DNA from 2 places in the Limnohabitans sp. JirII-29 genome. Region 2 is predicted to be linked to the other one. Evidence: predicted binding sites of a transcription regulator. Region 2 holds the regulator's gene; the other holds the start of a gene.
What was found. The regulator NrdR, encoded in region 2, represses ribonucleotide reductase genes. The targets are predictions, from matches to a motif close to CACNANATNTNGTG.
Positions count from the first base shown of each region.

Region 1: the regulator NrdR is predicted to act here: its motif matches at 11,772-11,785, upstream of B9Z39_RS04355 (ribonucleoside-diphosphate reductase subunit alpha).

Region 1 covers NZ_NESB01000002.1:330,275-345,922, forward strand. The annotation lists gene mpl (UDP-N-acetylmuramate:L-alanyl-gamma-D-glutamyl-meso-diaminopimelate ligase) at 1-848, opposite strand, end outside; gene B9Z39_RS04305 (hypothetical protein) at 883-1,473, shown strand; gene B9Z39_RS04310 (TlpA disulfide reductase family protein) at 1,470-1,994, shown strand; gene accB (acetyl-CoA carboxylase biotin carboxyl carrier protein) at 2,080-2,529, shown strand; gene accC (acetyl-CoA carboxylase biotin carboxylase subunit) at 2,544-3,893, shown strand; gene prmA (50S ribosomal protein L11 methyltransferase) at 3,893-4,774, shown strand; gene B9Z39_RS04330 (zinc-ribbon and DUF3426 domain-containing protein) at 4,774-5,493, shown strand; gene B9Z39_RS04335 (carbohydrate kinase family protein) at 5,510-6,409, shown strand; gene B9Z39_RS04340 (DUF167 domain-containing protein) at 6,379-6,660, opposite strand; gene B9Z39_RS04345 (histone H1-like DNA-binding protein) at 6,794-7,237, opposite strand; gene B9Z39_RS04350 (ribonucleotide-diphosphate reductase subunit beta) at 7,426-8,637, opposite strand; gene B9Z39_RS04355 (ribonucleoside-diphosphate reductase subunit alpha) at 8,735-11,653, opposite strand; gene ampD (1,6-anhydro-N-acetylmuramyl-L-alanine amidase AmpD) at 12,039-12,644, opposite strand; gene B9Z39_RS16955 (PP0621 family protein) at 12,655-12,876, opposite strand; gene B9Z39_RS04370 (inner membrane protein YpjD) at 12,873-13,685, opposite strand; gene ffh (signal recognition particle protein) at 13,742-15,127, shown strand; gene B9Z39_RS04380 (2Fe-2S iron-sulfur cluster-binding protein) at 15,192-15,521, opposite strand; gene B9Z39_RS04385 (glutamine synthetase family protein) at 15,545-15,648, opposite strand, start outside.
Region 2 covers NZ_NESB01000006.1:110,599-126,246, forward strand. The annotation lists gene B9Z39_RS10985 (peptidylprolyl isomerase) at 1-364, shown strand, start outside; gene B9Z39_RS10990 (peptidylprolyl isomerase) at 368-874, shown strand; gene B9Z39_RS10995 (UDP-2,3-diacylglucosamine diphosphatase) at 900-1,730, shown strand; gene B9Z39_RS17175 (DUF349 domain-containing protein) at 1,720-4,524, opposite strand; gene B9Z39_RS11005 (lytic transglycosylase domain-containing protein) at 4,606-5,454, shown strand; ZMP/ZTP riboswitch at 5,459-5,586, shown strand; gene glyA (serine hydroxymethyltransferase) at 5,634-6,878, shown strand; gene nrdR (transcriptional regulator NrdR) at 7,344-7,793, shown strand; gene B9Z39_RS11020 (Tfp pilus assembly protein FimT/FimU) at 7,829-8,368, shown strand; gene pilV (type IV pilus modification protein PilV) at 8,359-8,862, shown strand; gene B9Z39_RS11030 (PilW family protein) at 8,796-9,590, shown strand; gene B9Z39_RS11035 (pilus assembly protein) at 9,599-10,252, shown strand; gene B9Z39_RS11040 (type IV pilin protein) at 10,294-10,719, shown strand; gene B9Z39_RS11045 (helix-turn-helix domain-containing protein) at 10,863-11,210, shown strand; gene B9Z39_RS11050 (HipA domain-containing protein) at 11,207-12,463, shown strand; gene ribD (bifunctional diaminohydroxyphosphoribosylaminopyrimidine deaminase/5-amino-6-(5-phosphoribosylamino)uracil reductase RibD) at 12,494-13,594, shown strand; gene B9Z39_RS11060 (riboflavin synthase) at 13,623-14,282, shown strand; gene B9Z39_RS11065 (tetratricopeptide repeat protein) at 14,298-15,648, shown strand, end outside.

The sequences.
Region 1 (15,648 bases), on a different contig from region 2:
TTGTCGGGTTCGCCTTGGATAGACCAGCCGGTTGATACCCCGTTGATATGTGGGCCGAATTTGGCTACCTCGCTCCAGCAGCCTTGGGCCAATACCCGGTCTAAGCTTTCCTCGCCGGCGTTGACCACCACGCGCCCACTGGCTGGGACCGTACGTACCAAATGATGGAATTGGCGTTCGATGGCGGCTAGGTTGTCAAAAATGTCTGCGTGGTCGAATTCGAGGTTGTTCAAAATTGCTGTACGAGGGCGGTAGTGAACAAATTTGCTACGTTTGTCAAAGAACGCTGTGTCGTACTCGTCGGCCTCAATCACGAACGGTGTGCGTCGATGTGCCGCCACTTCTGCGGTGCTGCTCAAACGGCCCAAACGAGCCGATGTGCCAAAGTTCATGGGCACGCCGCCTACCAAGAAGCCCGGCTCAAGCCCGGCGGCTTGAAGAATCCAGGCCAGCATGGAGGTGGTGGTGGTTTTGCCATGTGTACCGGCCACGGCCAGCACATGCCGGGGTTGGCTGGGGTGGTGCAACACGTGTTCAGCCAGCCACTGCGGACCGCTGGTGTAGCAAGCGCCAGCCTCCAAGATGGCCTCCATCAACGGAAATTTCGGACTGCCGTCGACCAATCGTGCCCGTGACACCACATTGCCCACCACATACACATCGGGGTTGAGGCGCATCTGATCTGCGCCAAAGCCCTCAATCAACTCAATTCCCAGACTGCGCAATTGGTCGCTCATGGGGGGATAAACCCCGGTGTCGCAGCCAGTGACTTGGTGACCAGCCTCACGTGCCAGTGCTGCCAGCCCTCCCATGAAGGTGCCGCAAATTCCTAAGATGTGTATGTGCATAGGGGGATTTTAGGTGGGGGACAATGGCCAACTTATGAATAGTCTGTCTCAAGAGATCGCCGCAACTGCCGCTCGCATGGTGGTGGAAGAAGGTTTGGAATACGGCTCGGCCAAACGTCGTGCCCTCAAGCAGATGGGCTTGCCTGCACGCACGGCATTGCCTGGCAATGATGTGGTCGAAGCCGAGGTGCGTGACTACATCGATGTGTTTTGTGCCGACAGCCAGCCCGCCGAATTGGCTGCGTTGCGACAACTCGCGGTGGTGTGGATGGAGCGTCTGGCTGAATTTAGGCCCCACCTCAGCGGTGCAGTATGGCGTGGTACTGCGACTGCTTTGTCTGATATTTACCTGCAGTTGTTTTGCGATGATCCCAAATCGGCAGAAATTCGGCTCATTGATCATCAAGTTCGCTACGAAGTCAGCACAGTTCAGGGGTTTCAGGGTGAAACGGTCGATGCCTTGAGCATGGTGTGTTCCTGTCCTGGTTTAAGCCAACGGACCCTGGTGCATTTGATGATTTATGACCGTGACGACCTCCGTGGTGCGTTGAAGTTGGATACGCAAGGTCGTAGCTCGCGTGGCGATTCGTCCGCATTAAAAAGATTGATTGAGGAAGTTAAATGACGATGAATACATCACGCCGATATGCGTTGTATGCGGGGGTGGCTGCGGCGGCAGGGCTGACTGGTGTGGGTGTAGCCTGGCACCGACATCAATTGGCAGAGGTATCTAAAGAGGCCTTAGATGGTTTGTGGGGAGCTGAATTTCAGACGCCAACCCAAGACACATTGCATTTGAAGGCTTTTCAGGGGAAAAGCCTGGTGTTGAATTTTTGGGCTACATGGTGCCCTCCTTGCGTGGAGGAGATGCCTCTATTGGATCGCTTTTTTCGAGAAAATTCAGCTAAAGAGTGGCAAGTTCTTGGATTAGCCATTGATCAGCCCAGCCAAGTACGTAAATTCTTAGGGCAATTTCCGGTGAGCTATCCAATAGGTTTGGCTGGTTTGGGAGGGACTGAGCTGTCTAAGTCTTTGGGTAATCCAGAAGGCGGCTTGCCATTCACGGTGGTGCTGGATGCGCAAGGGCAGCTCAAACAGAGAAAAATCGGTAAATTAACCGAAGATGATGTGAAAAACTGGGCTTGAATTTGTATTTTCAAACTTATTCCAAGTCTCTCAATCAATTTTTGGTGTAAATTCAGGGGTCTTTCGCAACAAATAGGATGTAGTTATGGATTTGAGAAAACTCAAGACGTTGATCGACCTGGTCTCGGACTCGAATGTCTCTGAACTCGAAATCACCGAGGCAGAAGGAAAGGTCAGAATTGTCAAGAGTGCTCCAACTCCTGTGGCGATGGTGACTTCTGTCGCTGCTCCAGTGGCTGCTGCGCCTGCGCCCGTTGCTGCGGCAGCCGCCCCTGCTGTGGTGGTTCCTGAAGCGCCTGCTGGACATACCGTGAAGTCGCCTATGGTCGGTACCTTCTACCGCTCATCAAGCCCAGGCTCCAAAGCCTTTGTGGAAATTGGCAGCCAAGTCAAAGAAGGCGAAACCATTTGCATCATTGAAGCCATGAAGATCTTGAACGAGATCGAAGCAGACAAGTCTGGCACCATCACCCAAATCTTGGCTCAAAACGGGCAGGCTGTGGAATACGGCGCACCATTGTTCGTGATCGAATAACGGGCGACGCTTCCATGTTCAAAAAAATTCTGATTGCCAACCGAGGCGAAATCGCCTTGCGCATCCAACGTGCTTGTCGCGAGCTGGGTGTACAAGCGGTGATGGTGTATTCCGAAGCCGATCGAGACGCTAAATACGTGAAATTAGCCGACGAAGCGGTCTGTATTGGTCCTGCAGCCTCTCCTTTGAGTTATCTCAACATGCCCGCCATCATTGCGGCGGCTGAAGTCACCGATGCTGAGGCCATACACCCGGGCTATGGCTTTTTGAGCGAAAACGCTGACTTTGCCGAACGGGTGGAAAAGAGTGGATTCCAATTTATTGGACCGACACCGGAATCGATTCGCATCATGGGCGACAAGGTGTCGGCCAAGCAAGCCATGATCAAAGCGGGGGTGCCTTGTGTGCCTGGTTCTGAAGGCGAGTTGCCAGATGACCCGGCTCAGATCCGTCGTATTGCCAAGACCGTCGGTTACCCAGTCATCATCAAAGCTGCTGGCGGCGGCGGTGGTCGGGGTATGCGCGTGGTCCATACAGAAGCGGCTTTGATCAATGCCGTGCAAATGACCAAGGCTGAAGCGGGTGCTGCATTTGGTAATCCTGCGGTGTACATGGAGAAATTCCTCCAGAACCCACGGCACATCGAAGTTCAAATCCTGGCCGACAAGTTCAAGAACGCGGTGTATTTGGGAGAGCGTGATTGTTCGATGCAGCGTCGTCACCAAAAAGTGATTGAAGAAGCGCCGGCGCCCGGCATTCCACGCAAACTGATTGAGAAAATTGGTGAGCGTTGTGTGGCAGCTTGTAAAAAGATTGGTTATCGCGGTGCAGGTACGTTTGAGTTCTTGTATGAAAACGGAGAGTTCTATTTCATTGAGATGAACACCCGCGTTCAGGTCGAACACCCCGTGACGGAGTACATCACGGGCATTGACATCGTGAAAACGCAAATCATGGTGGCTGCTGGCTTGAAACTACCTTTCACTCAGCGTGACATCGTGATCCGCGGCCACGCCATTGAGTGCCGCATCAACGCTGAAGACCCATTCAAGTTCACGCCTTCGCCGGGTCGCATCACCATGTGGCATGCACCTGGTGGCCCAGGTGTGCGGGTGGATTCTCATGCGTACACCAACTACTTTGTGCCGCCTAACTATGACTCGATGATTGGCAAAATCATTGTGCACGGTGACACGCGCGACCAAGCCTTGGCGCGTATGCGCACAGCCTTGGCGGAGACCTTGGTGGAAGGTATCAACACCAACGTGCCCTTGCACCGCGAGTTGATGGTGGATGCCAAATTCATGGCGGGTGGCACCAACATCCATTACTTGGAAGAGTGGCTTGCCGCTCACAAACGTTGATGGTTGAGTTACGTCTTCTGTGTCCTGAGAACCAGGTGGAAGCGGTATGCGATGCGCTGGATGCCTTGGACGCGCTCAGCGTGTCTGTGGAAGATGCGGATGCCCAAACCGATGCCGAGCAAGCCTTGTTTGGTGAACCCGGCATGCCTCCACCCAAAGAAGGCTGGCAGCGTTCACGCATCATCGCTTTGTTTCCGGAAGGTGCAGCAGCCGATGAAGCCGCCCATTTGTTGAGTGTGCAAGACTTTTTTGCTGGCTGCCAACACCTGGGCGTGCAAGAAGTTGCCGATCAAGATTGGGTGCGTTTGACGCAATCGCAATTTTCTCCTGTGGAAATCACGCCAGAGTTTTGGATTGTTCCCACTTGGCACGAGCCACCCGAGCAAGCGCGCAAAGTCATTCGTTTAGACCCCGGTCTCGCGTTTGGCACAGGCACGCATCCGACCACCCGCATGTGTTTGCGTTGGATTGCGACGCACGATGTGTCGCAACAACGCGTGTTGGACTACGGTTGCGGTTCTGGCATTTTGGCCATTGGTGCTGCGCTTCATGGTGCACAGACTGTCGACGCGGTGGATATCGACGAAGCGGCGGTCACCTCCACTGTGCTCAACGCTGAGGCCAATCGTGTGCAGCTCAATGCGGGTTTCCCTGACAAGGCGACAGGCGTCTACGACACAGTGTTGGCCAATATCTTGGCGACACCATTGAAGATGTTGGCGCCACTGTTGCGACAACACGTGCAAGCTGGTGGGCATTTGGTGCTGGCAGGTATCTTGGAGCGCCAAGCTCAAGAATTGAAGGATGCTTATGCGCCTTATTGCACTTTGCAAGTCAGCGACAGTGAAGATGGCTGGATTTTGATGACCGCACACTGCTGATGGATATCACCCACTGCCCCGAATGCAGCACCGCTTTCAAGGTGACGCCTGAACAATTGGCGTTGGCCAGTGGGTGGGTACGGTGTGGTCGGTGTGGTGCGGTGTTTGAAGCGCAAAGGCATTTCACGCCCAATCCTTTGCCAGAAGCAGCGTCATTGATCACGTCAGAGCAGGCGTCATCCAAATCTCAAGACAAGCTGTTTGCGCAGGACAAAAAAGCTGACAGCGTCTCGGGTCATGCACAAGCTGTGTCAACGCGTTGGCCTACGTGGCTGGCATTAAACGCGCTGTTGTTGCTCCTTTTGATTTGGCAAATCGTTTTGTCACAGCGCCACGTCTTGGCCGCAGAAGAGCCTGCCTTGAAGCCCATCTTGGAGGCTTTGTGCGCGCCGGTGGCGTGTGAGGTGACGTGGCCACGTGAGCTAGATGCTGTTCAGATTGAAAACACCAGCTTCAGTGAGAATCTAGAAGGTGGTTACACCTTGCAAATTCGCTTGCGTAACACCCAGCATCATCCGGTTGCCACTCCTTATTTAGAGCTGAACCTCACTGATTTGCAAGACCAGGTGGTGGTCAGGCGCGTATTCTCCACCGAGGAAATGGCGTTGTCACCGCAGATGACAGCTTTGCGTGATGTGCGCTCGACCTTGAACTTTGATTTGGATGCTGGCGTCAGTGAGCATGTATCAGGTTTTCGCGCGCTGATTTTTTACCCTTGATTGAGAAAGTAGTTTTATGGCATCGCTGATTTGCGGCTCGCTCGCGTTTGACTCCATCATGAGCTTTGAGGGCCGCTTTGCTGAGCAAATCTTGCCCGAACAGCTGCACATTTTGAACGTATCTTTTTTAGTGCCTGCCCTGCGTCGCGACTATGGTGGTTGTGCTGGCAACATTGCCTATAGTTTGAAAATCTTAGGCGGTACACCCTTGCCCATGGCCACTTTGGGCATTGACGGCACGGACTATTTGCAGCGTTTGAAAAACTTGGGCATTGCCACTGAATATGTGCGTCAAGTTGAAGGGGCATACACTGCACAGGCCATGATCATGACCGATCATGACAACAACCAAATCACGGCTTTCCATCCAGGCGCCATGATGCAGGCGCACACCACACGTATCGAAAAGCGTGGCGATATCAAGTTAGGCATCATTTCTCCCGACGGACGTGATGCGATGTTGCAGCATGCCGAGCAATTCAACGCAGCCGACATTCCTTTTGTATTCGATCCAGGTCAAGGCTTGCCCATGTTTGACGGTGTTGAGTTGGCGCGTTTCATCGACCAATCCACCTGGGTCACGGTCAACGACTACGAAGGCAAGATGCTCTGTGACCGCACAGGCCTGAGCAGTGCGGATATCTCGCGCCGTGTCCAAGGCTTGGTCGTGACTTTGGGGGCTGAAGGATGTGAAGTCTGGATCGATGGTGAAAAAACGCTGCTCCCACCCGTCAAAGCACAAGCAGTGGTAGATCCCACAGGGTGTGGCGATGCGTGGCGCGGTGCTTTGTTGTTTGGCCTGGAGCAAGGCTGGTCACTTGCCAAATGTGCAGCTTTGGGCAATCAGGTGGGCGCCCTGAAAATTGCACAACGTGGCCCACAAAACTACAGCGTTGACGGTTTGTCTGTGGCTTGATCGCGCAGTGCCGACCAGTTCGCATGGCTGCTCACGGCAGCACTCACACGCAACTGTTTGCGTTTAGATGTTTGCCCACGTGCCAAACTGATATGGCTTTTGGCCACTTGCAAGGTGCTTGCCAACCATGCCATCAATGCCAAGTTGGCTTTGCCATCTACCGGTGGTGCATGTAAACGCACACGTAACGCACCATCGTGCAACCCATCCGCCTGGGTACGTGTGGCATTGGGAATCACGTGAATATCCACGATGACACTTCCATCTTTGTCCGTTCGCAAAAAGCTCAGTTTGGGTAAAGGCATGACGAGGCTAAATAAAAAGCCCGAGGCCTTGCGGCTTCGGGCTTGAGCTGACGGAGAACCGTCGCCACTGATACTGAAATCAGGGCTTGCTGGCGGTCGGGAATGGCCACGCAGCTTGGGGGTTCAGCGTCGTCTGCGCAGGGGCAGCGGGTGCTTTCGCAGCTTTCTTGGCGGCTGGTTTTTTGGCGGCTTTCTTGGCAGCAGGCTTTTTAGCAGTTGGTTTTTTGGCAGCAGCTTTTTTCGCTACTTTCTTGGCTGCAACCTTTTTGGCTGCTGGCTTTTTAGCGGCTGCTTTTTTAGCAACAGGCTTCTTAGCTGCAACTTTTTTAGCTGCTGGCTTTTTGGCCGCTACTTTTTTAGCAACAGGCTTCTTAGCTGCAACTTTTTTAGCTGCTGGCTTTTTGGCTGCTACTTTTTTAGCTGCTGGCTTTTTAGCGGCTACTTTCTTGGCTGCGGGCTTTTTGGCCACAACAGCTTTCTTTGCGGGGGCCTTTTTAGCGGCCGGTTTTTTTGCAGTTGCCATTTTTATGTTCTCCTAGATCAAGTTGAGATCATTGGGTGAAAAGCACTTCGCATCTGTTGGAGCATGCAAAGCGATTCATGGCGCTGGACCCGGGTCCAACCCCATGAACACAGTGAGTCCGGCACATCACCTCGAAGTGGGTGTTTGTGTCTGTGACGGACAAATTGGGTGACATAGTGTGTGTGATATCAATCCCAGGACAGAGCGCCACCTGATTGGTACTCGATCACACGGGTTTCAAAGAAATTGCGTTCCTTCTTGAGGTCGATCATCTCGCTCATCCAAGGGAAAGGGTTCTCTTCATTGGGGAACAACTGCTCCAAGCCAATTTGTGTGGCACGGCGGTTGGCGATGTAGCGCAAGTAACCCTTGAACATCGATGCATTCAAGCCCAGAACGCCACGTGGCATGGTGTCTTCGGCATAGCGGTATTCCAGTTCAACCGCCTTCATGAACAGCGCCTTGATTTCAGTTTTGAACTCAGCCGTCCACAACTGTGGGTTTTCAAGCTTGATGGTATTGATTAAGTCAATGCCAAAGTTGCAGTGCATGGACTCGTCACGCAAGATGTATTGGTACTGCTCAGCTGCGCCAGTCATTTTGTTTTGACGTCCCAAAGCCAGAATTTGGGTGAAACCTACGTAGAAGAACAAGCCTTCCATCAAGCAGGCAAACACGATCAACGACTTCAGCAATGTTTGATCGGTCTCTAGCGTGCCCGTGTGAAAGTTGGGGTTCATGATCGCGTCGATGAACGGAATCAGGAACTCATCTTTGTCGCGGATCGATTGCACTTCATGGTAGGCATTGAAGATCTCAGACTCATCCAAGCCCAATGATTCCACAATGTATTGATAGGCATGGGTGTGAATGGCTTCTTCAAACGCTTGACGCAATAAGAACTGACGGCATTCAGGCGCTGTGATGTGACGGTAGGTACCCAACACAATGTTGTTGGCAGCCAAAGAGTCGGCCGTCACGAAGAAACCCAAGTTGCGTTTGATCAGGCGGCGCTCGTCGTCGCTCAAGCCATTGGGATCTTTCCACAAAGCGATGTCACGCGTCATGTTCACTTCTTGTGGCATCCAGTGGTTGGCACATGTGGCGAGGTATTTTTCCCAAGCCCATTTGTATTTGAAAGGAACCAACTGGTTCACATCCGTTTGGCCATTGATGATGCGCTTGTCGGCAGCGTTCACGCGACGCTCGCTGGTCGCAGTGGCAATAGATGGTGTGGGAGATGTAGGTGCCGTTGCACCGTCATTGAGCGTGCGAACTGCGGCAGCAGGCTGTGTGGCTTGTGCTGCAGAAAGAGGTGGGAATTCCATCGAGCTGGCAGTTGTGCCGCTTGCTAAAGGTGATGGCGATGAGGGCTTGACTTCTTCGTCCCAGGTCAACATAGAAAATTTTCCAATACGCTAATTATGAATGCAACGAAGAGAAACGCAAAGCGTTGATTCACTTCGTTGCTTATTTTTGTTGCTCAATTGCAAAAAATCACTGACACGATTCGCAGGTGGGATCGTCCACACCACAGAACTTGATGTCAGTGGCAGGGATGGCATTCATCTGTGCTTGCGCAGCAGCGGCTGCTGCTTCGAGCGCACTCATGCCACTGGTGCTGGCACCGCTGGAAGACACCGCGTTGTGCGAGCCTGCTTGTACAGTGGATTTCTCCACTTGTTGTGCGCTGGATGTGCGCAGGTAGTACGTGGTCTTCAAGCCGCGCAACCATGCGAGCTTGTAGGTCTCGTCGAGCTTCTTGCCCGATGCGCCGGCCATGTAGATGTTGAGCGACTGTGCTTGGTCGATCCATTTTTGGCGACGTGCAGCCGCTTCAACCAACCAGGTGGCTTCGACTTCAAAAGCAGTGGCATACAGAGCTTTGATTTCTTGTGGCACGCGGTCAATGGGTCGCAGCGAACCATCAAAGTGTTTCAGGTCCATCACCATCACGTCATCCCACAGACCTAAGCGTTTCAAGTCACGCACCAAGTAGCTGTTGATCACCGTGAATTCACCCGACAAGTTGGACTTGACCGAGAGGTTGCCAAAGCAAGGTTCGATCGAAGCGTCCACGCCAATGATGTTGGAGATGGTTGCCGTCGGTGCAATGGCCACGCAGTTGGAGTTGCGCATGCCGTCTTGTGCAATCTTTTTGCGCAGTGCATCCCAGTCCAGCGTGGCTGAGCGGTCCACTTCCACATAGCCGCCGCGCTCTTTGGCCAACATGTCCAAAGTGTCGAGGGGCAACAGGCCACGATCCCACAGAGAACCTTTGTAGCTGGAGTACTTGCCGCGCTCTTTGGCCAACTCGGTCGATGCCCAGTAAGCGTAGTAGCAAATCGCTTCCATCGATGTGTCGGCAAACTCCACCGCCGCTTGTGATGCGTAAGGAATGCGCATTTCATACAAGCTGTCTTGGAATGACATCACGCCCAAGCCCACGGGGCGGTGGCGCAGGTTGGAGTCACGCGCTTTTTTCACTGCGTAGTAGTTGATGTCGATCACGTTGTCGAGCATGCGCATGGCGACTGTGATGGTGCGTTTGAGTTTGTCGTGGTCGAGCTCTTTGCCGTTGGGGCCGTCTTTCAAGTGCTGCGACAGGTTCACCGAACCCAGGTTACACACCGCTGTTTCGGTGTCGCTGGTGTTGAGCGTGATCTCTGTACACAAGTTGGACGAGTGCACCACGCCTGCATGTTGTTGGGGTGAACGCACGTTGCATGCATCTTTGAAAGTGATCCAGGGATGGCCAGTTTCAAACAGCATGGAGAGCATCTTGCGCCACATGTCTGTGGCTTGCACTGTTTTGCTAGGTTTGATTTCGCCGCGGCGTGCCTTTTCTTCGTAAGCCACATAGGCTTTCTCGAACGCTGAGCCAAACAGATCGTGCAGATCAGGCACATCAGAAGGGGAGAACAAGGTCCACTCACCCTTTTCCATCACGCGACGCATGAACAAATCAGGAATCCAGTTGGCCGTGTTCATGTCGTGGGTGCGGCGGCGGTCATCACCGGTGTTTTTGCGCAGTTCCAGGAACTCTTCTATGTCCAAGTGCCAAGTTTCCAAGTAGGTGCACACAGCACCTTTGCGTTTGCCACCTTGGTTGACGGCCACGGCGGTGTCATTGACCACCTTCAGGAAAGGCACCACACCTTGTGACTCGCCATTGGTGCCTTTGATGTGGCTGCCCAAAGCACGCACACGTGTCCAGTCGTTACCCAAGCCGCCTGCAAATTTGGACAGCAGGGCGTTTTCTTTGATCGACTCATAAATACCGTCCAAGTGATCGGGCACCGTGGTCAAGTAGCAGCTAGAGAGCTGTGAGCGCAACGTGCCGCTGTTGAACAGCGTCGGGGTACTCGACATGAAGTCGAACGATGACAAAACTTCGTAGAACTCAATGGCGCGGGCTTCACGGTCAATTTCGTCCAGCGACAAGCCCATGGCCACGCGCATGAAGAAGGCTTGCGGCAGCTCAATGCGTTGTTTGCGCACGTGCAGGAAATAGCGGTCATACAGCGTTTGCAGACCCAGGTAATCAAACTTCAAGTCACGGTCGGCTTTGAGTGCCAGACCCAAACGCTTCAAATCAAATTGCAGCAGGCGCTCATCCAGTAAGTCGTTGTCCACACCCTTCTTGATGAATTGTGGGAAGTAGTCGGCATAGTGTTGATCCATGTCCGAGTGAGCCACTTCTTGGCCCAACACTTCGCGCACGATGGTGTGCATCAACAAACGTGCGGTGGCATAGGTGTAGTCAGGGTCTTTTTCGATCAACGTACGAGTCGCCAAAATGGCGGCCTTGTACACCTCGTCCATAGGCACACCGTCATACAGGTTGCGCATGGTCTCTGCCATGATGGGTTCGGGCTTGACATCTGCGCCCAAGCCCGTGCATGCGTCATGGATCAAGCCTTGCAGATGGTTCAGGTCGAGGGGGACACGTTGTCCGCCATCGATCACATGCAGCGCAGGTACGGCGGGAGTTTGTTGTTCTTTGGTATGTGCACGTTCCTGGGTACGACGCTCGCGGTACAGCACATACGCACGCGCGATTTCGTGATGACCACCGCGCATCAAGCCCAACTCCACCTGGTCTTGCACGTCTTCAATATGGAACGTGCCACCGCCTGGGCGTGAGCGCATCAGCGCACGCACCACACCTTGCGTGAGTGAATCCACCACTTCGCGTACGCTGGCTGATGCCGCGCCTTGCGTGCCATGCACCGCCAAAAACGCTTTCATCATCGCTACCGCAATCTTGGCCGGTTCGAATGGCACCACAGCGCCATTGCGGCGAATGATTTGGTAGTGCGTCAACATCGAGACGTTGTCTGAAGCGACCCTGTCTTGAGGTGTCGATTGGTGGCTTGTGCTGGCAGTAGATGCCGCAGTTTCAGCGATTTGCATGACGTGTTCTTCCTTGTTATATCTAGACGTTGCTGGTGGTCTTGGCAGCGTGCGTGTTTTGTCTGCCTGAGGTACCTTGGATGCGCACTTTGTAGCAAAGTGCGCCATCAACAGGACACACTATATCTGGTGTTGAACCACCCTTCAAGACACTAGGGGTAGTGTTTTAAGGTGTAGAAATTGATTTCTTGTGGCGGGTGTTGTGTCATAGCCCCAGGTACATTTTTGGCGCATGCAATCCGGGCCCAATCGGCATGCGGGTGTGCAAATGAAACGCTTGATTTATGGGCCTTTGGGGCATGTTTGACGCGCCAATGCCCATGCAGACATGGGATGTGAAATACGGTGAATCAGCAGCGCACAGCGCAGGTGCACGCGAAAGGGCTTAGGATTTTTTTTCTTCTGTCGATGAAAGAAAAATATTTTCGGGAAAACACCTGTCCGGCCAACCCAAGTACTGTTGCAAAAACCGCCACTCAAAGCCAGCACCTGGGTCTTGTTTGCGCCCAGGCGCCACGTGTTCGTGTCCCGCTATGTGTGCAATTGGATAGTGTTGTGCGATGGCTGTGGTCAGGTGCCCCAGCGTTTCGTACTGTGGTTCTTCAAAACGCTGGCCATCCAGGCCTTCGAGTTCAACCCCAATCGAGTCGTTGTTGCAATCGTCGCGTCCCCGGTAGTGCGAGCGTCCTGCATGCCAGGCCCGGTCATCACAACTGACAAACTGCACCAGGTCACCATTGCGCCGGATCAAGAAGTGGGCCGACACCTCCATGCCACGAATTTGCGCAAAGTAAGGATGGGCGTCCCAGTCCAGGGTATTGGTGAACAAGGCCTGCACTTCGGGGCCACCGTACTGCCCTGGCGGCAAGCTGATGGCATGGACCACCACCAAATCCACCTCAGCACCTGGTGGGCGTGGCCCAAAGTTGGGTGAATGGATGTGCCGGGCAAACTGGTACCAGCCTTGGCGCCACAGCGTATCAACCGTCAAGGTGTGGCCCTCAACCTTGCGCCTGCTGGCGATGTGCTTCGCTGCAATACACACCTTGCAGGCCTCGCACCGCATCGCTTTCTGGCAGGTGTACGCCACATTGGGCGCAAGTCACCATCGTTTGAGGACCAGAGGGTTGACGCGACTTTTTGGTCTCCGTGTGTTGCGGGCGTTGCTGGCGAATCCACCAGATGCCCCCCAACACCATCACCAGCAAGATCAGGTATTTCATAGGCTTCTGCCCAACACCACTTCCAGCACAAAGCGGGAACCGGCATAGCCCAGTAGCAACAAGCCAGAACCGATGTACAGCATGCGCACGGCGGTGCGGCCACGCCAGCCAAAGCGGCTGCGGCCAATCAGCAGTGCTGCAAAGGTCAGCCATGACAGCACAGAGAACACCGTTTTGTGGTTCCAGCGCCAGGCGGCTTGTTCACCATACAAGCTGTCGCCAAACAACCAGCCCGCAGCCAAGGTAGCTGTCAACAACGCAAAGCCGCCGGCGACAAAGCGAAACGTCAAGCGTTCCAGCGTCAACAGAGGCAGTCCTACGTGGGTGTCGGCGCCTAAGCGCATGTTTTTTTCGGCACGTGTCATCAGCCATGCATGCACCACCGCGGCTGCAAACAAACCATAAGACGCAATGCCCAGCGCCCAATGCAGCGGCAACCAAGGCGATGCGGCCATGTGCAAGGGCGATCCTGGAAACACAGCGGCCAACAGCACCACCACGGCCCCCAAGCCGGCCAGTGTCCAGCGGATGCGCAACTGTGGGAACCAATGCTGTTCCAACAAATAAAAGGTGAACATCAACCAAACCGTGACCGACAAAGCAGGGGCAAAACCAAAACGCGCAAAACCCTCTTGTGCGCCAAACAGCGCAAACACCAAACCGAGCCCATGCAAGACCCATGGCACGGTCAACAAGCGGTGGCTGATTGAGCTGGCGATGCGCGGACCCATCAGCGCCGTCAAGGCATAGGCCGCCGCAGTGGGCAGGCCAAGCCATAAGCTGTGAGGGACGTCGCTGGCTAAAATCATGGTGCAAGTTTAGCGTTTTGCTTGACCCATACACCAAACCCACCTTGGGGCTATTGATGGCTTCCACCCTCACCGACAAACTCTCACGCCTGGTCAAACACATCAGCGGACAGGCCCGCATCACCGAAAGCAACGTGGCCGACATGTTGCGCGAGGTGCGCATGGCCTTGCTCGAAGCCGACGTGGCCCTGCCCGTGGTGCGTGACTTCATTGCCCGCGTGAAAGAAAAAGCCCTGGGTCAAGAAGTCATTGGCTCATTGCAACCGGGCCAAGCCTTGGTCGCCATCGTCAACCAAGAGCTGGCGGCCACCATGGGCGAGGGTGTGAGCGATCTCAACTTGGCAGCACAACCGCCAGCCGTCATCCTGATGGCGGGCTTGCAGGGCGCGGGTAAAACCACCACCACTGCCAAACTCGCACGTTGGCTCATCAATCAGCGTAAAAAGAAAGTGCTCACCGTCTCGGGCGACGTGTACCGTCCAGCCGCCATCGAGCAGTTGAAAACAGTGACGGCACAAGCCGGTGCTGAGTGGTTCCCTAGCACCCCCGATCAGAAACCCGCAGACATCGCGCGTGCGGCGCTCGACTACGCGCGCAAACATTACTTTGACGTGCTACTAGTTGACACTGCTGGCCGCTTGGCCATTGACGAAGCGTTGATGCAAGAAATCAAGACCTTGCATCGCGTGCTCAACCCGGTGGAGACCTTGTTTGTGGTCGATGCCATGCAAGGTCAAGACGCCATCAACACCGCCAAAGCCTTCAAAGAGGCTTTGCCACTCACTGGCATTGTGTTGACCAAACTCGATGGTGACTCACGCGGTGGCGCGGCCTTGTCGGTGCGCCAAATCACCGGCGCGCCCATCAAATTTGCGGGTACCAGCGAAAAACTCGATGGCCTGGAACTCTTCGATGCCCAACGCCACGCAGGTCGCGTCTTGGGCATGGGTGACATCTTGGCCTTGGTCGAGCAAGTCACTGCCGGTGTCGACATGGAGGCCGCGCAAAAGCTGGCCGATAAAGTCAAGCGCGGTGACGCCTTTGACTTGAACGACTTCTTGGCCCAAATTCAGCAAATGCGATCCATGGGCGGCTTGTCGAGCTTGATGGACAAACTGCCCACACAGATGGCGGCCAAAGCCAGCGAAGTCGACATGACCCGCGCCGAGAAAGACATCGGTCGCAAGCAGGGCATCATCCACAGCATGACCGCGCTGGAGCGCCGCAAACCCGACCTCATCAAAGCCACACGCAAGCGCCGTATTGCCGCTGGTGCCGGTGTTCAAGTGCAAGACGTCAACCGCTTGCTCAAAGAGTTTGAGCAAATGCAAGACATGATGAAAAAAATGCGCGGCGGTGGCCTCATGAAGATGATGAAGCGCATGGGTGGCATGAAAGGCATGCCCGGCATGGGCGGGGGCGGCTTTCCCGGCATGCGCTAAAGCACCACACCCTCAAGCGCTGGTCTGGTGACTGCTGATGTGGCCAGCAGCACACGCTGGCCGGTCAGTACTGGCTGGCCGGCAAATCCACCTGCATCCCGTCCATCGCCTCAGTCAGCGTGATCTGACACGACAAACGGCTGTTGGCTTGGCGTGTGCAGGCGGCAAAGTCGAGCATGCCGTCTTCGTCGTCGCTCATGGCGGGCAACTGGCTCAGCCAGGGTTCGCGCACCATCACATGGCAAGTGGCGCAGGTCAGGGTGCCGCCACAGTCGGCGGCCACGCCGTCGATATCGGCTGACACAGCCGCTTTCATCAAGCTGTGCCCTGGCTTGGCCTCGATGGTGGTGCCTTGCGTGTCTTGGGCATGGTTGAAGAGGGTGATGCGAATCATAAAAATTGTCCTTGTGCGTGCTGTCAGATGCGAGCGAAATATTCTCGCCGCTGAAACTCCAAAGTGTCTTCGGCCGCTTCAAAGCGTTGCTGCTCCGCTTGCTTGATGCGGCTGTAGTAGCGCACAA
Region 2 (15,648 bases):
CTTCATGATTCAAGGCGGCGGCTACGACCAGCGCTACATGGAGCGCCCCACCCGTGCGCCCGTGGTGCACGAAGGCCGTGAGGCCTTGGCCAAAGGCGGTCCACGCAACACCGTGGGCACCATCGCCATGGCGCGCACCAACGTTCCCAACTCAGCCACCTCACAGTTTTTCATCAACGTGGCCGACAACGGCTTTTTAGATCCCAGCCCACAGCAACCCGGCTACACCGTGTTTGGCCGCGTGGTCTCTGGCATGGAGGTGGTGCAACGCATCAAGGCAGTGCCCACCAGTTCCGGCGGCCCCTTCGCCACCGATGTGCCACGCACGGCCATCGTCATTCAATCTGCAACCCTTGAGAAGTAAATCATGAGCAACCCACAAGTCGAACTGCACATCTTGGACCACGGCGTCATCACGCTGGAACTCGATGCCGAGAAAGCCCCCAAGTGCACGGCCAACTTTTTGAGCTATGTGGCCAAAGGCCATTACGACAAAACCATCTTCCACCGCGTCATTCCTGGCTTCATGGTGCAAGGTGGCGGCTTCGAGCCCGGCATGACCCAAAAGTCATGCGATGAGCCCATTCAAAACGAAGCCAACAACGGCCTCAAAAACAACCACTACACCGTGGCCATGGCGCGTACCTCAGACCCCCACTCGGCCACGGCTCAGTTCTTCATCAACGTGGCAGACAACGGCTTCTTGAACCACACCGCCCCCAGTGCGCAAGGCTGGGGCTACGCCGTGTTTGGCAAAGTGGTCAGCGGCATGGACGTGGTCGACAAAATTGCAGCCGTCAAAACCGGGCGCAAAGGCTTCCATGACGACGTGCCCAAAGAAGACGTGGTGATTGAGAAAGCGGTTGCGCTCTAAAGCGCCACCCGTAGGGCCAGCCGACATGTTCACGCCGTCACCGGCTTTGTCACCTGGCCTGTTGCCTGATGCGGTGTCACACATCCAGGCAAGCTCCACCTGGCAACAGGTGGATTTCATCTCTGACGTGCACCTCGATGTGCACGATCAAGACACCTTCCTCGCTTGGTCCCATTACATGGCCCATACACAGGCCAATGCCCTGTTCATCTTGGGCGATCTGTTCGAGGTGTGGGTGGGTGATGACACCCAAGAGCCGTTTGCTTTGCAGTGTTTGTCGGTGATCCAGCGCACGTCGCAGCGTTTGCCGGTTTACTTCCTCTGTGGCAACCGAGATTTTTTGTTGGGTGCCGACGCCTTTCGGGCATCGGGCATGCACGCTTTGAGCGACCCCACGGTGTTGTCTTTGGGGGTATTTCGTATTTTGCTGAGTCACGGCGACAGCCTGTGCTTGGGCGACCACGACTACCTGGCTTTTCGCGACCAAGTGCGCCAGCCCGCATGGCAAGCGCAGTTTTTGGCACAGCCTTTGGCGCAGCGACAAGCCACTGGGCAAGCCATGCGTGCCCAAAGCGAAGCACGCAAACGCACGCACACCGACTATGCCGACGTGGACACGCCAGCCGCACGCAGTTGGCTGCAAGCCACCCAATGCCAAGTGCTGTTGCATGGACATACCCACCGACCTGCGGTGCACGATATGGGTGACGGTTTACAGCGCTGGGTCTTGAGTGACTGGCATGCCAGCGGCACAGCCCCGCGCTTGGAAGTGGTGTCTTGGCTGCGCGAACAGGCTGGCAACCCCGGCCAAGGCTTGGTGCGGCAAGCCCTGCCCCCGCCTACGCTCAACGCTTGAGCAACACCTTCAAAGCAGCTTGCAAGCGGCGCGCCGCAGCTTCGTCGTAAGCGCCAGCCAACACCTGAGACGCATCAGCGGCCCAAGTCATTTGGGGCGATGGGTCGTTGCGGCGGGTCAGCAGTTGCAATTGCAAAGCGCGGCGAGCATCCATCTGGGCAGCAGGCGTAGGCAACTCGGCAGCAACTTCCAGGCGCAGCAAAGGCGTCACGGCCTCGCCTTGCGGTGCCGAGGACAAAGCCTGGGCCCACTGCGTGCGTTGAGCCGGTGTGAGCTTGTTGCCAATGGCTTGCGCTGCGGGCAACTGGCTGGCATCGCGCTTTTCCCAAGCGTGCATCAGTTGCGTGAGCACTTCGCCGTGGGCTTGTGCGGCCAGCTTACGCAGTGCGTCTTGGGCCATGTCCAAGGCATTGCGCTGGGCACGGAAAGCCGCGTCACCCAAACGCGGGCCACGCGGTGCAAAACCATCACGGCCACCGTCGCGTGCATCACGTCCAGCACGTGCGCCACCGTCACGGCCAAAGCCAGGCTTGTCGCCAAACTTGCCAGCCGGTTTGCCATCACGGCCACGGAAACCCGCTGGGGCCACCTCGGTACGTTTTTGACCTGGGCGATCGTCACCACGCACCGCCACCACCGGCTTGTGGGGTTTGGGCGCGGGGGCGGGGGCGACATCGGGCTCAGCAGGCGCTGCCTCTGAGTCGGTGGTTGTTTGCGAGGCATCTGATGGGGGGGCATCCGCCGCAGGCGCTTCGGCGCTGGCCGCGGGTGCGGCTTCTGTGCTGGCATCGGCAGCGACCGGCATCTCTGGTGCGGGCGCTGCTTGCGCAGGCGCGGCAACCGGGGCTGCTGGCTTGGCTGCTTCGGGCGGCAACTCACCACGAGAGACTTGCTCTAACACCTGCATGGCGGCGCGAATCTGTGCGCCATCGCCCTTGGCAATGGCCGCTTCCAACGCCTTCGAGGCGTCCAACACCGCACGGTCATGTGGGGTCAGGGCGGCTTGCGATTGCTCACGCACCGACGACTTGCGCGCAAACGCTTCGTCAATCGGCTGACGGAATGCATCCCACAACTTTTGCTCTTGCTTGCGGTCCAGCACCACGGTGTGAGCTTCTTCTTGCCAACGCTGTTGCAAGGCTTTGACAGCGTCAATGCGCAAGGTGGGCGCAGCACCCAACTCTTGGGCCTCGGCAATCAAGGCCTGGCGGCGTGCCAAGCTGGCTTTTTGCAAGGCTTCGAGTGGCTCGTGGGCGGCGTGAATGGCCGCCTTCCACACAGGCTGCAACTCGGCAAACATCTTCTCGCTCAAATGACCGCTGTCGCGCCAGCGTTGGGCGAATTGGTGCAGTTGACGCGCCACGCCCTTCCAGTCGGGGCCTTGGGCGTGCTCTGCCGCCCAAGCCTTGACCTCTTCGATCAAAGCCAAACGCTGTGCTTTGTGGGCTGCGGTTTGGGCACGGGCTTCTTTGAGCCAAGCGTCCACCACGTGGTGGGCACGGTTGCATGCAGTGTCAAAGCGCTTCCACAACGCAGGGTTGGGCGCTGCCTCTTTGTCAATTTTTTTCCACTGATCGCGCAAGTTGCGCAAGGCTTCTTGCATCTTGCGTCCGCCCATGGCGGGCACCCATTCGGGTTCAGCAGCGACAGGTGCCACCGCTTCAGCACTGACTTGGGGAGTGGCAGGCACATCGCTGGCAACAGCATCGATAGGCGTAGCGACCACCTCCTCAGCAGGCAATGCCTGCACTTCGGGCGTCGCTTGTGCCGACACGGGTGCGGCATCTGGTGCGGCCTCTGGTGCGCCTGCTTCGGTAGGCACAACAGCAACCACAGGCTGCTCGGCTTTGGCCAACGCGGGCTTGGCCGCTTTGGGCGTCGGTGCAGGTTTGAACAAGGCTTCGGCTTGTTGTGCCAGCTCCAAACGTTTTTGATCCACCACTGCCTTATCGGCCGTGGGTTTGACGTTGCGCGTGGGGTCCACACGCACGGTCTCGGGTTTGGCGGGCGCAGCAGCCGCTTGGGGCAACACTTCGCCACGGGCCACACGCAACTGATCAGCCCAGGCGGGCACCGCTGGCAGAGGGGCACTGGCATCGGCAGCAGCGGCTTCGGTCAAAGCCAGGGCCTCGCAAAACGCCACCCACACGGCTTGCACTTGTTGGGTGCTGGTTTGCAAGGCGGGGGCAAATTTCGCATCCACGCTGGGCCACTGCGCATCGGCCGCCAAAGCTTGGGCTTGCGCCACCCAGCGATCCAGGTCAGCCTGTAGGCCTGCGCGTTGGGCTTGCGCGTCTTGCCAAGGCTTGGTCGATAACACCTCAATGCGCTGTGCCAGCAACACCGCGGCTTCGCGCTGCACCTGGGTTTGATGCTGCAAGTCTTCAATGGCTTTGACGCGTTCGACCAAAGCGGTTTTCAAACCCGCCAATGGCTCGCGCGACAAGGGGGCACCGGCCTTGGCAGCGTCACGTTGCCAAGCCATGGCATCGGCCAAGTTGATGTGTGCCGCGTCGCGCAGCACCTCGCCTTTGGCCAACCACTCTTGGGCCAACGCGTCTTGACCTTTGGCACGACGCAACTCATCGAGCTTTTCACGCAAGACTTTGGATGCGCCTTTGTCACGGTGGCTCATTTCAGTGAAGACCGCTTGCAATTGCTCGGCATTGGGCTCTTTGGCCAGCCAGTCACGCAAGCGCGACGCGCGTTCGCCCGAGGTGGGTGCCGTGAAGGCTCCGCCGGTCAAAGCATCTAAAGAAGTCAGGTCATGGGGTTTGTTAGCAGAATCGTTCACAGGTCAGGCTCGTATCAAATATCTATAGATTGTCGCCTAGGCTTTAAAATTTTCCGCTACCTCACTTTTATAAATATCTTCATGCCCTTACTCACCCACATCAAATTAGGACTGCGAACTTTCGCAGCCGATGTGGCGCAGGGCTTTTTTGCCATCACCCACAACGGCATGGCAGTGGTGGGGTTGTCGATCTTCTTCGTCGTCGTCACATTGACGGTGCGCCCTGACCTTCGCGCGGTCACCGAAGCCAAGCTGATCAGTTGGCTGCAAGAACGTCAATACGACGCCACCGGTTTGAGCTCCGACGCCGACGCCGTAGACCGCGCCACCGCCACCGACCCACGCGACCTACCCAAACAGCAGGCCTACCTGGCCTACTGGCTGAGCCGCAAATACCGGGTCGCCCCCGAACCCTTGAGCGCCTTGGTGGCCGAAGCCTACGACTTGGGGCCCCGTAACCAAATTGAACCGACGCTGATTCTGGCCGTCATGGCGGTCGAGTCGGCCTTCAACCCCTTCGCGCAAAGCGCCGTGGGTGCGCAGGGTCTGATGCAGGTCATGACCAAAGTTCACGAAGACAAATACGTGAGTTTTGGCGGCTCGCTGGCCGCCTTTGACCCGGTGGCCAATGTGCGCGTGGGCGTGAACGTGCTCAAAGACTGCATCACCCGCGCGGGCAGCGTGGAAGGTGGTCTGCGTCTATACGTGGGCGCCGCCAACATCAAAGAAGACACCGGCTACGCCACCAAAGTGGTGGCCGAATATGGCCGCCTGCAACAAGTGGCCAAGGGTGTGAAAGTGCCACTCACCCCGCCGCCGTCGTCTGCGGCTGAAGCTGCCACCGCTCGTCTGGAGAGCCTGTGGGAAAAAGCTCAGCGCCTCACCCCCTTTGGCCGTGATGCCGCCAAAGACGACGAGGAATCACGCTAAACTCTGACCCGCGCGCAACTGGCGATAGGCGTGCTGGGCCCCTGCCCCGCACCGCTGACGTGGAGTTTTGACCACTGGGAAGCGCGCAGCCTCAACCCTTGAGGTGTTTTGCCGTTCGCCTGGGCAGCCCTGTGCCGATGTATCGGCACGCCGGGACCACCTCTACTAGGACTGCCAGCATGTACCACCGCAACATCTTGATCGAACAGACCGACCCCGAACTGTGGGCCGCCATCCAGGCTGAAAACGCGCGCCAAGAACACCACATCGAGCTGATCGCCAGCGAGAACTACGCCTCGCCCGCCGTCATGCAAGCCCAAGGCTCGCAGCTCACCAACAAATACGCCGAAGGCTACCCCGGCAAGCGCTACTACGGCGGTTGCGAACACGTGGACGTGGCCGAGCAACTGGCGATCGACCGCATCAAACAAATCTTTGGCGCCGACGCGGCCAACGTGCAGCCGCATTGCGGCGCATCGGCCAACGAAGCCGTGTTCCTGGCTTTCTTGAAGCCCGGCGACACCATCATGGGCATGAGCCTGGCCGAAGGCGGTCACCTGACCCACGGCATGGCGCTCAACATGAGTGGCAAGTGGTTCAACGTGGTGTCCTACGGTCTGAACGAGAAAGAAGAAATCGACTACGACGCGATGGAGAAAAAGGCCCACGAGAGCAAGCCCAAACTCATCATCGCCGGTGCCTCGGCCTACAGCCTGCACATTGACTTTGCACGGTTTGCCAAAGTGGCCAAAGACGTGGGAGCCATCTTCTTGGTCGACATGGCCCACTACGCCGGCTTGATCGCCGCAGGCGTCTACCCCAACCCCGTGCCTCACGCCGATGTGGTGACCTCCACCACCCACAAGAGCCTGCGCGGCCCCCGTGGCGGCATCATCTTGATGAAGGCTGAGCACGAAAAAGCCATCAACAGCGCCATCTTCCCTGGCCTGCAAGGCGGCCCGCTGATGCACGTCATCGCGGCCAAAGCCGTGGCGTTCAAAGAAGCCCTGGCGCCCGAGTTCAAGGCCTACCAACAACAAGTCATCACCAACGCCCGCATCGTGGCCGAAACGCTGACCCAACGCGGCCTGCGCATCGTCAGCGGCGGCACACAAAGCCACGTGATGTTGGTGGACCTGCGCTCCAAGAAGATCACCGGCAAAGAAGCCGAAGCCGCCTTGGGCGCTGCCCACATGACGATCAACAAGAACGCCATCCCCAACGATCCCGAAAAACCTTTTGTCACCAGCGGCGTGCGCATTGGCACCCCAGCGATGACGACGCGTGGTTTCAAGGACGAAGAAGCGCGCATGACCGCCAATTTGATTGCCGACGTGTTGGACAACCCGCACGACGAAGCCAACATCGCAGCCGTGCGCGCCAAGGTGCATGCTTTGACCAGCCGCTTTCCGGTCTACCGCTGAGTTGGGGTGTTTCTGGCGTGAAGATTTCGCGCCGGAAACGGCAGAGGCGATGGGTACGGCGGGCTCTTCATACTGTGTACAGAAAATCATCGCCCGCCGCACTCATCACCCCTGCGGTTGGGTTGAGAGCAAGTTCTTTCGGGAACCCATGCTGAATCACAAGCATGACGCCAGAATCCAGAAGCCACGAAAGTTACAAGTGATTTGCGTGCCAACAAAAAAGCCAGCTCAGATCGTGCATTGCAGCGCATGAACACGGCGAGCGCCAGCCAAGCCAGCCGCAGACTGGGGGTATGGGTGGGGGCCGCTGATGATTTTCTGTACACAGTATGAAGAAGCGGCCCCCACCCATACCCCCAGCGAGCACAGCAAAGGCAAAGGCAAAGGCAAAGGCAAAGGCAAAAGCAAGGGCAAAGACAAAACCACAAGCACAATCGCCAACAAACCAAAGCGAGACAACACCCCATGAAATGCCCCTTCTGCGGTCACCTTGAAACCCAAGTGGTGGAGACCCGCATGTCTGAAGACGGCGACTCCATCCGCCGTCGCCGCCAATGCGGTGCCTGCGACAAGCGCTACACCACCTACGAACGCATCGATGTGAGCTTTCCCAACATCGTCAAAAAAGACGGGCGACGCATCGACTACCAACGCCACAAACTGCTCGACTCCATGAGTCTGGCCCTGCGCAAACGCCCGGTCAGCACGGAACAAGTCGACAACGCGATTGAACGCATCGAAGAAAAACTGCTCAGCCTCGGCGCGCGCGAAGTGCCCTCCACCCGCATTGGTGAACTGGTCATGCGCGAGCTGAAAAAACTCGACAAAGTGGCTTACATCCGCTTTGCCAGCGTCTACCGCAGCTTTGAAGACATCGACGATTTCAAGAGCTTGGTCGACGAAGTTCGCAAATAATTTTCGAGTGGCGGCAACGCGCCGCACTCCCCCAGATGCCTAGCATTTGCCGCATGCAAACGCTGGGCATTTTTCATTCTCACAGGCACGCGCACCAGGGCTTCACCTTGGTGGAGTTGCTGCTGGTGTTGGCCGTGCTCGGCTGGGTCGGCCTGCTGGCGGTGCCCAGCATGCAACGCGTGCTGGAGCGAACGCGGGCCGAACTGGCCCGTGACCAACTGCACAACGACTTGCAAAGCGCACGTGTGCGGGCACTGCAACTGGGCCAAGCACTGCGCTTGGCACGATTGAGCGATTGCACTTGGGCCACCGCAGTGGGCTCCGACTGGAGTTGCGGCTGGCAGTTGCAACTCGCCGACGGCAGCCAAACCTTGCAAGTCACCCCGCTGCACACCCCCTTGTTGGTGAGCTACACCAAGACCAGTGCGCTGACCATCAGCCGCCAAGGCGAGTTGGGTGGCGTGGGCGACCGCTGGACGGTGGGCTCGCGCAACCCCAGCCTCAGCGTGGCCTATTCGCTGTGCCTCAACAACACCGGGCGCATTCGCACGGTCTTGGGGACCTCGTGCAGTTGAAGCACATGCACCACGGTGTGGCGCTGCTGGAAGCGCTCATGGCCTTGCTGCTGTTGGCCTCTGGCGTGCTGGCCGCGCTGTGGTTGCAACAAATCGGCTTGCAAACCCAACGCCAGCAGGTCAACCGCAGCATCGCCATGGGGCTGGCAGACGACCTGGCCGAGCGCATGCGCCTCAACGCCAGCCAAGCCGCGCTGTACACACGCACGTGGAGCACTGCCGCCCGTAGCGCCACGACCAACTGCACCACTCTGGCCTGCGCCCGCAGCGACTTGGCCCAATGGGACATGGCACAACTGCAACAGGCCCTGAACACACAGCTGCCGCAAGGCGATGCCGCCGTGTTTGCCCTCAGCGGCCAAAGCGGCTGGTGGGGCGTGGTGGTGGCCTGGCACGACAGCGGCGAGAGCTACCGCACCGACACCGCGTGGGGCAGCCCCGCTTGCCCGAGCGCCATGAGCTGTTGGCGTTTGTTCTTTCGGCCAGCATGGTGAGCACCATGCTGACTCGCGGCCACACCCTGCCCGAGCTGCTGGTGGGCTTGGCCGTGGGCTTGGCTGTGATGCTGGGTGCCGTGGCCAGCTACAACGTTAGCCGCCAATCGTGGGCCGCCTTTGAAGCGGTCGATGCGCTGCACCACAACGCCCGTGTCGCACTGCGCAACCTGCGCATCCAAGCTCAGATGGCGGGTGCCGCGCAAGTCAGCACCACAGCCGATGGTCAACAGGTGCAACGCACAGCGCCGCACGACAACAGCCAACCCGATCTGCAAGGCACTGAGGGCACCCGCACCGACAGCGTGAGCCTGGGTCACTGGCACAGCCTGAACCCTTACGACTGCCAAGGCAACCATGCAGGCAGCGACGCACTGGTGCTCAACAACTACCAGCTCAACACCAAAAAAGAACTCACCTGCAAAGACCTGCGCCTGAGCGGCAGCACCTACCAAGCCTTGGCCGAAGGCGTGGAAGACCTGCAAGTGCGCTACGCCCAAGCCGGTGCCAACCAAACCATTCAATGGAAAACGGCGGCCCAAGTCAGCGACATGCGCCAAGTGCTGGCCATCGAAGTGTGCATGCGCTGGGTCAGCAGCCAGCCCAACGCCACACGCAACACCGCCAGCCTGGGCTGCCAGGGCGAAACCGTGGCTGCAGACGGTTTGAGCCGACGCGTGCTGCGCCGCACCTTCACCCTGCGCAACCATGTGGGCGTGCTGCCGTGAGCTACCGCATGCGCTCCTACCCGAAACGCAGCTTGGGGCTGGCCTTGCCCACCGTGATGGCCGTGTTGGCCTTGGTGGGCCTGGCCGCATTGACAGGCTGGCGCAACCTGCGCGGCACCGAGTGGCTGCTCAACGCCGAGGCCGACCTGCTGCGCACCCAACACAGCGCCGAAGCCGCCCTGCCCTTGGCGCTGCAAGACATCTTGGGCGCAGCCACCGACGCGCAGGGCAATATCAACCCGCGCCATACACCGGGCAACGACGCGCAAACGCATGCGTTCTTCCCCACCAGCCTGAGCGAGCGCGACACCTTGCGCCAACGCCTGGGCGCACAAGCCTGTGTGAGCGGCATCTGCGCGCCCAACGGTGCGCCCACCCGTAGCGCCAGCGAATGGCAAGCCATGACCAACGCCGCCTGGCCTCTGAGCGGCGCCGACACCCCTTACGGTGCCAACACCACGTGGTACTGGGTGGAGGTGCTGGTCGATGCCACGCCCCTCAACCCCAGCGCGCCGTTTGTCTACCGCATCACCGTGCTGGCACGCGGGGTTCTGCCTGGCACAGCGGTGGTGCTGCAAGCCCTGTGGTCGGCCCCCGCCAACCCGGTGCCGGGCAGCACGAGCGGCGGCACTTGGCACAGCTGGCAGGTGCTGGCCGAATGAGCCTCCAACGACAAAACAAACCCCTGCACATGAAAGCGCCCATGCCTCACCCCCGCCCTCACACCGACGTGGCACAACACGGCTTTAGCTTGGTCGAGCTGTTGATCGCCTTGGCCTGCATCGCTGTCTTGGTGGGCTGGGCCTGGCCCAACTACCAACAGTTGCTGCAACGCAGCCAACGCGCCCAAGCCCGCACCGCCTTGCTGCAAGCCGCCCATTGGCTAGAGCGCGCCGCCAGCGCCAACGGCAGCTACCCCGCAGCAGCAGACGTGCCCACCAGCGTGCTGCAAGCCGAAGGCCTGCGCTACCAACTCAGCCTTGCCAGCAGCGCGCAAGGCTTCACCCTCACCGCCACACCCACCGGAGCGCAAGTGGGCGACGCCTGTGGCAGCTTCACGCTCACACACACGGGCGTGCGCGGGGTGGTCAACGCGTCGCTCAGCGTGGCGCAGTGTTGGGGGCGTTGAAGGCACGGCCAGACGCCAACCATTGCCCCTGAAAGAACAATTTTGCCGATGCCATCAATCAACATCATTAAATTGACCTTTTGAGGTCAAAAAATCATAATACTGCTTAAGAAAACAAATAATTTGTCCTATCAGGAGCAAATATGAAAATTGAAAACAGCACACTGCCCTCCTTGGCCGCTGCCTTGGCCGCTGAGCGCAAACGTCAACAGTTGTCGCGTGAGGCTGCCGCCGCCGCTTGCGGTGTGAGCGTGTCTTTCATCCGTGATGCAGAGTCCAGCCCTCAGAATTGCAGCTTGGGTAAGCTGGTCCAGCTCATCAATGGCCTCGGCCTGAGTCTGCAAGCCCAGGGTTTTCAGGTCACCGCACAAGCAAACACCCGGCGTTCCAAACAAGCCCCCCTCAGAGCGGACTACGGCGTGTCGGAGGCACAAATCGTCCTGAGCACTGAATCTGCCGCAGACTCACCCACCGAGGCGCATCAGCCATGATTCGGCTGCGCGTTTGGGCCAATGCGCAAGCCATGGGGTGGTTTGGGCATGAGGCCGGGCAATACATTTTTCAATACGACCCCCAGTGGCTGGCTTCCTCGTGCGCCTATGTGCTGGCCCCGCAATTTGCGTTGAGCGCAACGCCCTATCGAGGCGAAGCCGTCAAAACCTTTTTTGCCAACCTGTTGCCCGAGGGTGCGCCCTTGGAGGAAATTCTCAACGCCATCCAACTGCGCAACGCCAGTGCCTTTGAAGTCGTCGGCCAGCTCGGTGCCGAGTTGCCGGGTGTGTTGTCGGTGTTGCCCGAGGGCCAAGCACCTCAGACTTTGCAGCAATACAGCGTGTTGAGCCCAGACACCTTGCGCCAACGCCTTCAACAACGTCACCACAGCAAACCGCTGCTTTTGGCCAACCCGCAAAGCAGCATGTCGCTGCCTGGCGCGCAAGACAAAATGGGCTTGCGCTACGACGCACAACGGGCCCAGCTCTACGACAGCGTGGGCAGCTCGCCCACCACGCACATTGCCAAACCAGACTCCCGTCTGCCCCATTTCACACCCAGCGCCGTCAACGAATACCTGTGCATGAAGTTGGCCCGGGCAATCCAGTTGCCAGTGCCAGAGGTCCATCTGCTGCACTTGCCCGAGACGCTTTACATCGTGCAACGCTACGACCGCCAAGTGGTCGACGGTCACATCGTCTGCATGCATCAGATCGACGCTTGCCAGCTCTTGGGCGTGGGCTCTGACTGGAAGTACGAACGGCAAGGGGGCTTGGTCAGTCTGAAAAAAATAGCACACGCCTTGCGCGCGTTGCAGCTGCCAGCCAAAGACCTGTTGAGTTTTCAGCGCTGGGTCATGCTGAATTATTTGATTGGCAACAGCGACGCCCACGCCAAGAACATCTCGGTGTTGATCGACGAGACGGGTTACGCCCTGGCCCCTTTTTATGACCTGTTGTGCGTGCAGGCCTATGGCGACGACCGCTTGGCGCTCTACATCGGTGACGATGACACCTACCCCCGCATTGGCGCTCACTCATGGGAAGCGTTGTGTGACGACTGCGGGTTTGGCGTCAAGCCCAGCTTGCGCCTGTTCAAAAAAATGGCCACCGATGTACCCACCGCATGGGCAAAGGTCACACAACAAGCCATGGCCATCCACCCCTTCACAGCCACCGAGCATGAGCTGGTGCAGACCATCACCGGCGTGATCGAGCGCAACTGTGGGTTGGCACTCTCCATGATCGGCTGAGCCAGACACCCCTGCACAGATAATTGCCACATGATCTCCCCCACCGACACCGCCCACATGGCCCAGGCCTTGGCCTTGGCTGAGCAGGCGCTGTACCTCACCTCACCCAACCCACGGGTTGGTTGCGTCATCACCAGCGCCGAAGGCGTGGTGCTGGGCAGCGGCCACACCCAAGCAGCGGGCCAGGCCCACGCCGAGGTCATGGCTTTGCGCGATGCCCAGGCCAAGGGCCACAGCGTGCAAGGCGCCACGGCTTACGTGACGCTAGAACCCTGTAGCCACCAAGGCCGCACCGGCCCGTGTTGCGATGCGCTCATTCAAGCCGGCATCCAGCGCGTGGTGGCCAGCCTGCAAGACCCCAACCCCCAGGTGGCGGGCCAAGGCGTGGCGCGTTTGCGCGCCGCAGGCGTGCAGGTGGACGTGGGGTTGATGGCCGATGCGGCACGCGAACTCAACATCGGTTTTTTCAAACGCATGCAGCACGGCATGCCCTGGGTGCGCATGAAGATGGCCGCCTCACTGGACGGGCAAACCGCACTGACCAATGGCGTCAGCCAGTGGATCACCCACGAGGCCGCCCGCCAAGACGGCCACGCCTGGCGCGCGCGCGCCTGTGCCGTGTTGACTGGCATTGGCACCGTGCTGGAGGACGACCCGCAGTTGGACGTGCGCGCCGTCGCCACACCACGCCAACCCAGCTTGGTGGTGGTCGACAGCCGACTGGAAACGCCCTTGAATGCCAAGCTGTTTGGCCCGCAACGCCCGCTGTGGTTCTATGCCGCGCAAGACAACGCCGAGAAACGCCGCGCCTTGGAGGCCCAAGCCGCCAGCGTGACCTGCCTGAGCGACGCCACCGGCAAAGTCGACTTGGCCCAGATGCTGCACGACTTGGCGCAACGCGGCATCAACGAGCTGCATGTGGAGGCCGGCCACAAACTCAACGGCTCGCTGCTGCACGCCGGGCTGGTGGACGAGTTGCTGGTGTACCTGGCGCCCCTGTTGATCGGTCAAGGCCGAGGCATGAGCAACCTGGGACCCTTGTCAAACTTGCAAGAAGCCCTGGCTCTGGACTTCCATGAGGTCACACAAATTGGCCCCGATCTAAGGATATTGGCCAGAGTCCGGCGGTGAGGCCCGATAAACCTGCGAAAATAGCAGGATGTTCACCGGAATCATCACCGGCGTGGGGCGCATCACCGCAGTTCACGACCTGGGAAGCTCTTTAAACCACGGCAAGCGCCTCACCATCGAGGCACCTGCCGGGTACCTTGACGACGTGGGCTTGGGTGACAGCATCGCTTTGAACGGCGCGTGCATGACCGTCACCACGTTTGACCCCCTCCACCACCAGTTCACGATTGACATCTCTGCCGAATCGCTGGCCCGCACCAGCGGCTTGGCGCAGCTCGGGCGCGTCAACCTCGAAAAAGCCTTGCGGGCCCACGACCGCTTGGGCGGGCACATCGTGTCCGGCCATGTGGACGGCATCGGCCAAGTCAGCCACTTTGAGCGCGTGGGCGAAAGCTGGGAGCTGCGCATCATGGCGCCGCCCGAGCTGGCCAAGTACCTGGCCTACAAAGGCTCCATCACCGTCAACGGCGTGAGCCTGACGGTCAACCAGGTGCAAGACTTCTTCGATGCTGCTGGACCCCTGGGTTTGCGCGGTTCAGAGATCAGCATCAACCTCATTCCTCACACGGTGGAAAACACCGCTTTGGGCACCCTGCAAGCGGGCAGCACCGTGAACCTTGAAATTGACACCGTGGCGCGTTACGTTGAACGCATGCTGCGCGTGGACGCGACGCTGAAAACGGTTTAACGCCTGCTCCATCCCATGAAGCCCTTGCACTCTTTATTGGTACGCATCTGCACAGCCACAATTTTGGGCCTGTGCGTTTTGCTGTCAGCCCACAGCGCGCCCGAGCGCATGGCCGCGCAAGCGGATGTAGACAAGCTGCAAGACCAGGTACATGCGCTCGACAAAGACGTGGGCGTGTTCAGCGCCAAGTTGGATGCACAGGACAAGCGCATCCAAGACATTCAAAGCATCACGGCTTCGCAGGCCAACCACATAGGGATGGTGGCGAACCACACGACGACTTTAGGTAACTGGATTGCATGGGTAGGTGCCTTAATCACACTGACGGTTTTTATAGGTGGGCTCATCAGTTTTCGCTTCAAAGACAAAGCCATCGAAGAAGCAAAGAAAGCCGCTAAATTTGAAGCTGAGGAATGGTTTGAAAACCATTCCAAGGAATTACAAAATGAAATTGCTGAGTTGAGAAAAGAAACCTCTCAAGCAATTGCAAAGATCCATGAACACGAGGCTGGTGTTGGAAACAAGGCTCGTGATGCAGAAAAGCGTATTGAAGACATGACACCGAAAGTCTTCAACAAAAGCAAAGCGTCTGAACTACCCCAAGAAGACCGGGCAGTGCTGAACACGACAAACGAAGCGTTAAAACAAAAACCTGAAGCAGAGTTCACCGCAGAAGATTACTTTGCGCGCGGCTTAGCTGAATACGCCAACGAACGCTTTGAAAGCGCCCTCACCGCGTTTGAGCAGTCGCTTGAACACCTGTCACAAGCAGAACCAGCCATAAAACAAGTGATGTTTTTATTTGCCAAAGGCGTCACGCTCGGAGCGCTCAACCGTCCTGACGACGAAATTGCCGTCTACAACCTCATTGACCAGCGATACAGCGCTGACACCGCCACGACCATTCGCGAAAAAGTCGCAACAGCTTTGTTCAACAAAGGCGTCACGCTCGGTACGCTCAACCGCCCTGACGACGAAATTGCCGTCTACAACCTCATTGACCAGCGATACAGCGCTGACACCGCCACGACCGTTCGCGAACAAGTCGCCAAAGCTTTGGTCGGCAAAGGCGTCAGACTCGGTACGCTCAACCGCCCTGACGACGAAATTGCCGTCTACGACCTCATCGACCAGCGCTACAGCGCTGACACCGCCACGACCATTCGCGAACAAGTCGCAACAGCTTTGTTCAACAAAGGCGTCACGCTCGGTACGCTTAACCGCCCTCACGACGAAATTGCCGTTTACGACCTCATCGACCAGCGCTACAGCGCTGACACCGCCACGACCATTCGCGAACAAGTCGCCAAAGCTTTGTTCAACAAAGGCATCACGCTCGGTACGCTCAACCGCCCTGACGACGCAA